Regions from separate parts of the Zhenhengia sp. genome, predicted to be linked through region 1. Evidence: predicted binding sites of a transcription regulator. Region 1 holds the regulator's gene; the other holds the start of a gene.
The links. Region 1 encodes HrcA, which represses chaperone genes, less so after heat shock. Its sites were predicted from a motif close to TGTTAGCACTCNNNNNNNNNGAGTGCTAACA; they were not measured.
Positions count from the first base shown of each region.

Region 2: the regulator HrcA is predicted to act here: its motif matches at 2,002-2,032, upstream of groES (co-chaperone GroES).

Region 1 is NZ_JBKVCH010000001.1:181,563-185,773, reverse strand. It holds gene lepA (translation elongation factor 4) at 1-281, shown strand, start outside; gene hemW (radical SAM family heme chaperone HemW) at 291-1,427, shown strand; gene hrcA (heat-inducible transcriptional repressor HrcA) at 1,565-2,596, shown strand; gene grpE (nucleotide exchange factor GrpE) at 2,617-3,141, shown strand; gene dnaK (molecular chaperone DnaK) at 3,172-4,211, shown strand, end outside.
Region 2 is NZ_JBKVCH010000022.1:13,278-17,488, forward strand. It holds gene groL (chaperonin GroEL) at 20-1,657, opposite strand; gene groES (co-chaperone GroES) at 1,674-1,958, opposite strand; gene ACLTBU_RS16505 (DNA-3-methyladenine glycosylase family protein) at 2,160-3,035, opposite strand; gene ACLTBU_RS16510 (DUF6062 family protein) at 3,200-3,970, shown strand; gene ACLTBU_RS16515 (DUF5696 domain-containing protein) at 4,071-4,211, opposite strand, start outside.

The DNA.
Region 1 (4,211 bases):
CAGTAGAGAAAGGTAGAAAAATTGTTGAAAAGCTTAAAAAGGAAATTCCAAAGCATTTATTTGAAATTCCAATCCAAGCTGCTATTGGCAATAAAGTTATTGCTAGAGAAACCATTAGCGCTATGAGAAAAGATGTTCTTGCTAAATGTTATGGTGGGGATATTTCACGTAAACGTAAACTTCTTGAGAAACAAAAAGAAGGTAAGAAACGTATGCGTCAAGTTGGTAATGTAGAAGTGCCACAAGCAGCATTCATGAGCGTTTTAAAACTTGATGAATAGAGGGACTATATGAAAATAGGATTGTATGTACACATACCATTTTGTCATTCTAAGTGTTATTATTGTGATTTTTTATCTTTTCCTAATAAAGGACAAGAAGAAATTTATGTAGATGCACTTGTAAAGGAAATTCAGCATTATGGTCTGAAGGTAAGAGGCCTGCACACAATCGGTAGTCTATTTATTGGTGGAGGTACCCCTACGGTACTTCCACCTTTTTTATTAGACCGTGTGCTAGAGGCTATTAGATTAAATTTTGACATTGAAGAAGATGCAGAGTGGACAGTAGAGTCTAACCCTGGAACCATTTTAGAAGAGCATGTTGAAAGTTTTAAAAAGAATGGGGTTAATAGAGTAAGTTTAGGCCTTCAAGCTGTACAGAATCATCAGCTTAAGCAGATTGGACGTATTCATATTTTTGAAGATTGGAAACGTAGTATCATGCTACTTAGAAATCATGGTATGACTAATATTAATACAGATATTATGTTTGCACTCCCTAACCAGACTATGGAAGAATGGCAAGATACAGTAGAGACAATGATTGCTTATGAATTGCCACATATTTCAGCTTACTCTTTGATTATAGAAGAAGGGACTGTGTTTGGAAAAAAATATGAAGAAGGTACACTTAAGACTATTGATGAAGAGACAGACCGTCAGATGTATACCTTTGTAAAAGAACGTTTAAAAGAAGCAGGGTATACTCAGTATGAGATTTCAAATTGGGCTAAAGATGGATTAAACTGCAGGCATAATGAACTCTACTGGGAATGTGGATTTTACTTGGGTCTAGGATTAGGTGCACATGGTTATATGGATGAGATACGTTACCATAATACAGTAGTATTTAATGACTACCTTACAGCAAAAGGTCAGCCTGACAAGCTCGTTACAGAAAGAGAGACGATTACACCCAAAATTGCTATGGAAGAATATATGTTTCTGGGATTACGTATGTTAAAAGGTATAAGTATAGGGGAATTCTATAAAAAGTTCGGGGTTTCCATTTTTGAAATATATAGGGAACCTATAGAAAAATGGATGAAGGAAGGAATCCTGATACACAATAAAGACAGGCTTTTTTTAAGTGAGATAGGTATTGATTTATCTAACCAAGTATTCGTTTCTTTCTTATTAGATTAGATCTTATAAAGGTTAATAATTTATTCAAAATATATTTACTAAATCGTATTGACATTACTATAAAAGAATGATATCTTAAAAATGTAGTTAGCACTCGTAAATGATGAGTGCTAACAAAAGAAAAAGGAAGTGAAATCATGGATATAAATGAAAGAAAAATAAAGATTCTCGAAGCCATTATTCATGATTATATACAGACAGGAGATCCTGTAGGATCAAGGACAATTTCTAAAAAATATGATCTTGGTATAAGTTCTGCAACCATTCGTAATGAAATGGCTGACCTTGAAGATTTAGGGCTTATTGTACAGCCACATACTTCAGCAGGACGTATTCCTTCGGATAAAGGTTATCGTTTATACGTTGATAATCTCATGCAATATCCGGATATCGCTCCTGATATTCAGAAGGTTGTTGCAGAGGTCATTCATAGTAAGTTTGACAAAATTGATAAGTTACTTGAAGAGACAGCAAAGCTTATTTCAACTGTAACACATTATGCAACAATTGCATCTCCACCTACTATACATCAAACAAAGATTAAACATCTTCAACTGGTGCCAGTAGATGAAAGAAATGTAGCTATTGTCATTGTTACAGATGCTAACATTGTAAGACATTATGTGATTCGTACAAAGAAAACTTTAGACTATGCACTATGTGGTATTTTAACGAATATTATTAATGAAAGTCTAACAGGTACATCATTGGATGAACTTAGTATAGATAAGATGCGTATCCTTGAAGAGCGTATGCTAGGGTATAAAGATATAGCAGTAGACCTAATGCATGCTATTATTGATACACTTGAATCTGAAGATATCCCAAATGTATTTACAAGAGGCATGACAAATATGCTTAATTTCCAAGAGTTTAATGACATTGAAAAAGCGAAAAAGCTTTTTGAAGTACTTGAACAAAAGCCTTACTTATATAAAATGCTTAAACATAAACCGAGTACAGAAGTAAATATCAGCATTGGTGAAGAAAATGGGTTAGAACCTATGAAAGAGTGTAGTATTATTACAACAAGCTATGAGATAGGAGATTATAACTTAGGTACAATCGGTATTATTGGTCCAACACGTATGAATTATGGACAGGTAGTATCACTACTTGAACATATTTCTCATCATATTAAAAATATGCTAATTGAAGCAAAAGAGTAATTCAGAAAGGATGCTGGTTCATGGAGGAAAAAGAAATTAAAGATCAAGTGCAAAATGAAACGGTAGAAGAAGTTACAGTAGAAGAAGTTAAAGAAGAGGCTCAAGAAGAAGCAGTTGAAGAGGTTAAGTCTGCAGTCGATGAGAACATTGAGCGCCTTCAAAGACTTATGGCTGAGTTTGATAACTACCGTAAGCGTACTGAAAAAGAAAAACAAAACATTTATGACTTAGCAGTAAGTACTACAGTAACAGAACTTTTAGGAACTGTAGATAATTTTGAAAGAGCTTTAAAACAAGAGACAACTGATAAATCATTCTACGAAGGTGTATCTATGATTTATAGACAACTCTTAACAGTTCTAGAAAAATTAAATGTAACTCCTATTGAAGCAGCAGGCAAAACATTTGATCCAGATTATCACAATGCAGTTCTACACATAGAAGATGATACTTTGGAAGAAAATATAGTTGTTGAAGAGCTTCAAAAAGGTTATTTATATAAAGAAAAAGTAATCCGCTACAGTATGGTTAAAGTAGCTAATTAATAAAGAAGTAAAGATTAGGAGGAAAAAATAATGGGAAAAATAATTGGTATTGATTTAGGAACAACAAACTCTTGTGTAGCAGTTATGGAAGGTGGAAAACCTGTTGTAATCGTAAATACAGATGGTAATAGAACAACACCTTCAGTAGTTGGTTTCACAAAAACAGGAGAAAGACTTGTAGGTGATGTTGCAAAACGTCAAGCAATTACAAACCATGATCGTACAGTAGCATCAATCAAACGTCACATGGGTACTAACTACCGTGTAAGCATCGATGGAAAAGATTATTCACCACAAGAAATTTCAGCAATTACACTTCAAAAACTTAAAGCTGATGCTGAAAGTTACTTAGGTGAAGCTGTAACAGAAGCTGTTATTACAGTTCCTGCATACTTCTCAGATAGCCAAAGACAAGCAACAAAAGATGCTGGTCGTATTGCTGGTCTTGAAGTAAAACGTATCATCAATGAGCCAACAGCAGCAGCGCTTGCATATGGTCTTGAAAATGAACAAGAACAAAAAATCATGGTATATGACCTTGGTGGTGGTACATTCGACGTATCTATCATTGAAATCGGTGATGGTGTTATCGAAGTATTAGCAACAAGTGGAGATAATCACCTTGGTGGGGATGACTTTGACCAACGTATTATCAACTATTTAGTAGAAGAGTTCAAAAAACAAGAAGGCGAAGATTTATCAGCAGATAAAATGGCTATGCAACGTCTTAAAGAAGCAGCAGAAACAGCTAAGAAAGAACTTTCTTCTAAATCAACAGCTAATATCTTAATTCCTTTCATCTGTGCTGCAGGTAAAAACTTAGATATTACACTTACACGTGCTAAATTTGATGAATTAACAAGTGACCTTGTAGAACGTACAATGGGACCAGTAAGAACAGCACTTAGCGATGCAGGTCTTAATGCAAACGAACTTGATAAAGTATTATTAGTTGGTGGTTCAACACGTATTCCAGCTGTTCAAGAAGCTGTTAAACGTATCACAGGAAAAGAACCATTCAAAGGAATCAATCCAGATGAATGTGTAGCTGTAGGTGCTGCTATTCAAGG
Region 2 (4,211 bases), on a different contig from region 1:
GTTCCTTTTTATAGAATGATTACATCATTCCCATTCCACCCATGCCTGGCATTCCGCCACCTGCTGGCATAGCTGCTTCCTTATCTTTAATATCTGCTACAATACATTCTGTTGTAAGGAATGTAGATGCTACAGATGTTGCATTTTGAAGTGCGCTTCTTGTTACTTTAGTTGGGTCAATGATACCACCATCGATCATGTTTACATACTCTTCTGTAAGAGCATTGAAACCAACACCTGCTTCTGAAGCTTTAACTTTGTCAATGATAACAGCTGCTTCAAGACCAGCATTTGCTACGATTTGACGAAGTGGTGATTCAAGAGCTTTTAAGATAATACGTACACCTGTTTTTTCATCGCCTGTTGTTTCATCAAGAAGTTTTTCAACAGCTTTAATAACATGGATATATGTGCTACCACCACCTGCGATGATACCTTCTTCAACAGCTGCGCGTGTAGCTGCAAGAGCATCTTCGATACGAAGTTTTCTTTCTTTCATTTCTGTTTCTGTTGCAGCACCAACTTTGATTACTGCTACACCGCCTGCAAGTTTAGCAAGACGTTCTTGAAGTTTTTCTCTATCGAAATCAGAAGTTGTTTCATCGATTTGGCGGCGAATAACTGCTACTCTATGAGCGATAGCTTCTTTATCCCCAGCACCATCAACGATTACTGTATTTTCTTTTGTAATTTTAATGCTTCCACAACGACCTAATTGAGCCATTGTAGCATCTTTAAGGTCAAGACCTAATTCTTCAGAAATTACTGTACCACCTGTAAGTGTAGCAATATCTTGAAGCATTTCTTTTCTTCTGTCACCAAAACCTGGTGCTTTAACAGCCACACAGTTAAATGTACCACGAAGTTTGTTTACTACAAGTGTAGCAAGAGCTTCGCCTTCTACGTCTTCAGCAATAATTAAAAGACGAGAACCTGATTGAACGATTTGTTCAAGGACAGGTAAGATATCCTGTATGTTTGTAATTTTCTTATCTGTGATAAGGATGTATGGATTTTCAAGAACTGCTTCCATTTTTTCTGTATCTGTAACCATGTATGCTGATAAGTATCCACGGTCAAATTGCATACCTTCTACAACATCTAATTCTGTTGTCATAGATTTTGATTCTTCTACTGTGATAACGCCATCATTTGATACTTTTTCCATAGCATCAGCGATTAAGTTACCAACTTCATCATCACCAGCTGAAATAGCAGCAACACGTGCAATGTGGTTTTTGCTATTAACTGTTTGGCTCATGCCTTTGATTGCTTCTACAGCTTCAGTAGTAGCTTTTTGCATACCACGACGGATAATGATTGGGTTAGCACCTGCTGTAATGTTTTTAAGCCCTTCAGTAATCATTGCTTGAGCAAGTACTGTAGCTGTTGTTGTACCATCACCAGCAACGTCATTTGTTTTTGTTGCAACTTCTTTTACAAGTTGTGCACCGATATTTTCAAATGGGTCTTCAAGTTCAATTTCTTTTGCAATTGAAACACCATCATTTGTAATAAGTGGTGTACCATATGATTTATCAAGTACTACGTTACGGCCTTTTGGTCCGAGTGTTACTTTAACTGCATTTGCTAATTGATCTACACCTGATTGAAGTGATTGTCTTGCTTCCATTCCAAAACGAATTTGTTTTGCCATTGTACCTTACCTCCCATTATTCAACGATTGCTAAAATATCACTTTGTTTAACGATAATATATTCTTCTTTATCTAATGTCACATCTGTTCCAGCGTATTTTGAATAAATTACTTTATCGCCGATTTTAACTTGCATTTCTACTTTTTCACCATCTACAATACCACCTGGTCCAACTGCAATAACTTCAGCTTCTTGTGGTTTTTCTTTAGCAGCACCTGTTAAGATGATACCTGATTGAGTTTTTTCTTCGGCTTCTAATTGTTTAAGTACGACTCTGTCGCCTAATGGTCTTAAATTCATAAAAATACCCTCCTTTTATAGATAAAGTATGTAATCTCTTAAATGTTAGCACTCTTTATAAGTGAGTGCTAATTACATAAATAATATTATGCCATTCTTATAGAGATTGCAAGCCTAAATTTAATTATTTTTAATTGTTTTTTTTGCATTTTAATGCTATTTCAGTGTTTTTCTCTTAATCTCTCAATTTTAAGGAATTTTTCACTTATACAAGTTATTTTCTCTACCATAATAGAAGAGATACTGCTGTGCATATCCAGCTAAATCAGCAAAATATTCCCTAGCAAATGTTTGAATAGCCTTTAATGAGATTTCCTTTCCCTCAAAGTACATGCCTTCTATGACACGCTTAATCCATACATCGGTAGGAAAAAGATCCATCTTTCCATAGGCAAATAGTAAAATGCAATCTGATACTTTAGGCCCTACACCCTTAATCTTCATAAGTTCCTCTTTAGCTTCCTGCGAAGACATATTGAATAAATCATTAAGTACAATCTCACCGCTTACGACTTTCTGACATGCGTCCATAATATAAGGTGCTCTAAAGCCTACTTTACATGCTCTAAGCTCTTCTTCTGTGGCTACTGCTAATTCCTGAGGTGTAGGGAAGGTATAGTAACTCTTCTTGTTCTCTTCCTCATAATCAATCTTCTGCCCATAACGCTCAGTAATATTAGCAATACACTGCTGAATATGTGGAATAGCCTTATTCTGAGAAATAATAAAAGAAATCAGCATCTCCCAAGGGTCCTGCTTTAAAAGCCTAATGCCTTTCCCAAAAGCTACTGCATTAGCCATATGACTATCTTTCTGCACTAATGTACGCGCAATATGTCCATAATCTGTATCAATATCAAAGTAAGGCCTCCATATTTCCTCAAACTCTCCTAAGGTACTATTGTAAATCATTAAGGTTGTACTTTCTGGCAGTTGAGTAATCTTAATACACTTACCTTTTGCAATAAGGATATAGGTATGATCATTAATCTTCTCAAATCGGAAAACTTGTCCGCTCTCCAGTATCTGACCAATATTAAAGTACTCTAACTGCTCTACTATGGCTACGTTTTTCATAGATTCACATCCTTTAGAAAAGTCCTTTACATATTATTACCAATGGAAGTTTTTTTATCCAATTTTGCCTCCTTTTTATTTTACTTTAATCTTCCGAATTTATCTACTAAATATGTTATAATAGACAGAGTAAACTAAAAATTTTTACAAGATTGGAGTCGTTTATGAAAGATACTCTTTATACCATTCCACTTACAGATGCTTTTAAAGCTGAAGATGAATGCCCATTCTGCTTTATTTATCGTAACCTTGAACAAGATGCCATCTCCTTTACTTTAGGCGCTTCTTATATGGAAGATGATATTCGTGAAAAAACAGATGCTCTCGGCTTTTGCAAAGAACATTATAAAAAACTCTATGACTATGGCAACCGTCTAGGCCTTGCCTTTATCCTACAAACACACTACGTAGCTCTTCAAAAGACTTTAAAATCTACTTTAAGTCATACACGTGCGCAAAATCTTTCCCTACTTCAAAAGCTTAAAAAGGGAGCTAAAGTGCAATCTGCTTCTACTCATACGCCTGCTACTCAAAAACTAAATGATACCCTTTCTTCCTGCTATGTATGCAGCCGTATTGACTATAACTTTGATCGCTACATAAAAACTTTCTTTTATCTTCTTACAACCAATGAGGAGTTTAAAACACTCTTTATAAATAGTAAGGGCTTCTGCCTACCTCACTTTACCAAACTTCTTGAAGAAGCCCCTTATCATCTAAAAGAAAAAGACCAAACCTTTTTCCTTGAAGAAAGTCAGAAGAAGCTTCAAGAAAGCTTAGCACGTATTGAAGAAGATCTTTCCTGGTTCATTGATAAATATGACTACCGCAATAGCGCTGCCCCTTGGAAAAATGCCAAAGATGCTATCCCACGCGGCATTCAAAAACTATCCGGTATCTATGTCCAGGATGAACCCTTCAAAGAAACTAAATAAGAAGTAGGCTTACACATTCTTACCTAACAGGATTGAAGCCACTCACCTCTCATATTCTCTTAGCACAAAGGGACTGCCTTACCAGCAGCCCCTCTCTTTTTTAATGAATACTATAAGTCCCTTTTTCTAAATCAATAGTCACTTCTGTTCCATCACTATACACAGCCTTTTGCACAGTGTATGCTTCATTTAAAAATTCATGTCTAACCATTTCACATTTTGCTACTTTTTCTTGAAGTGC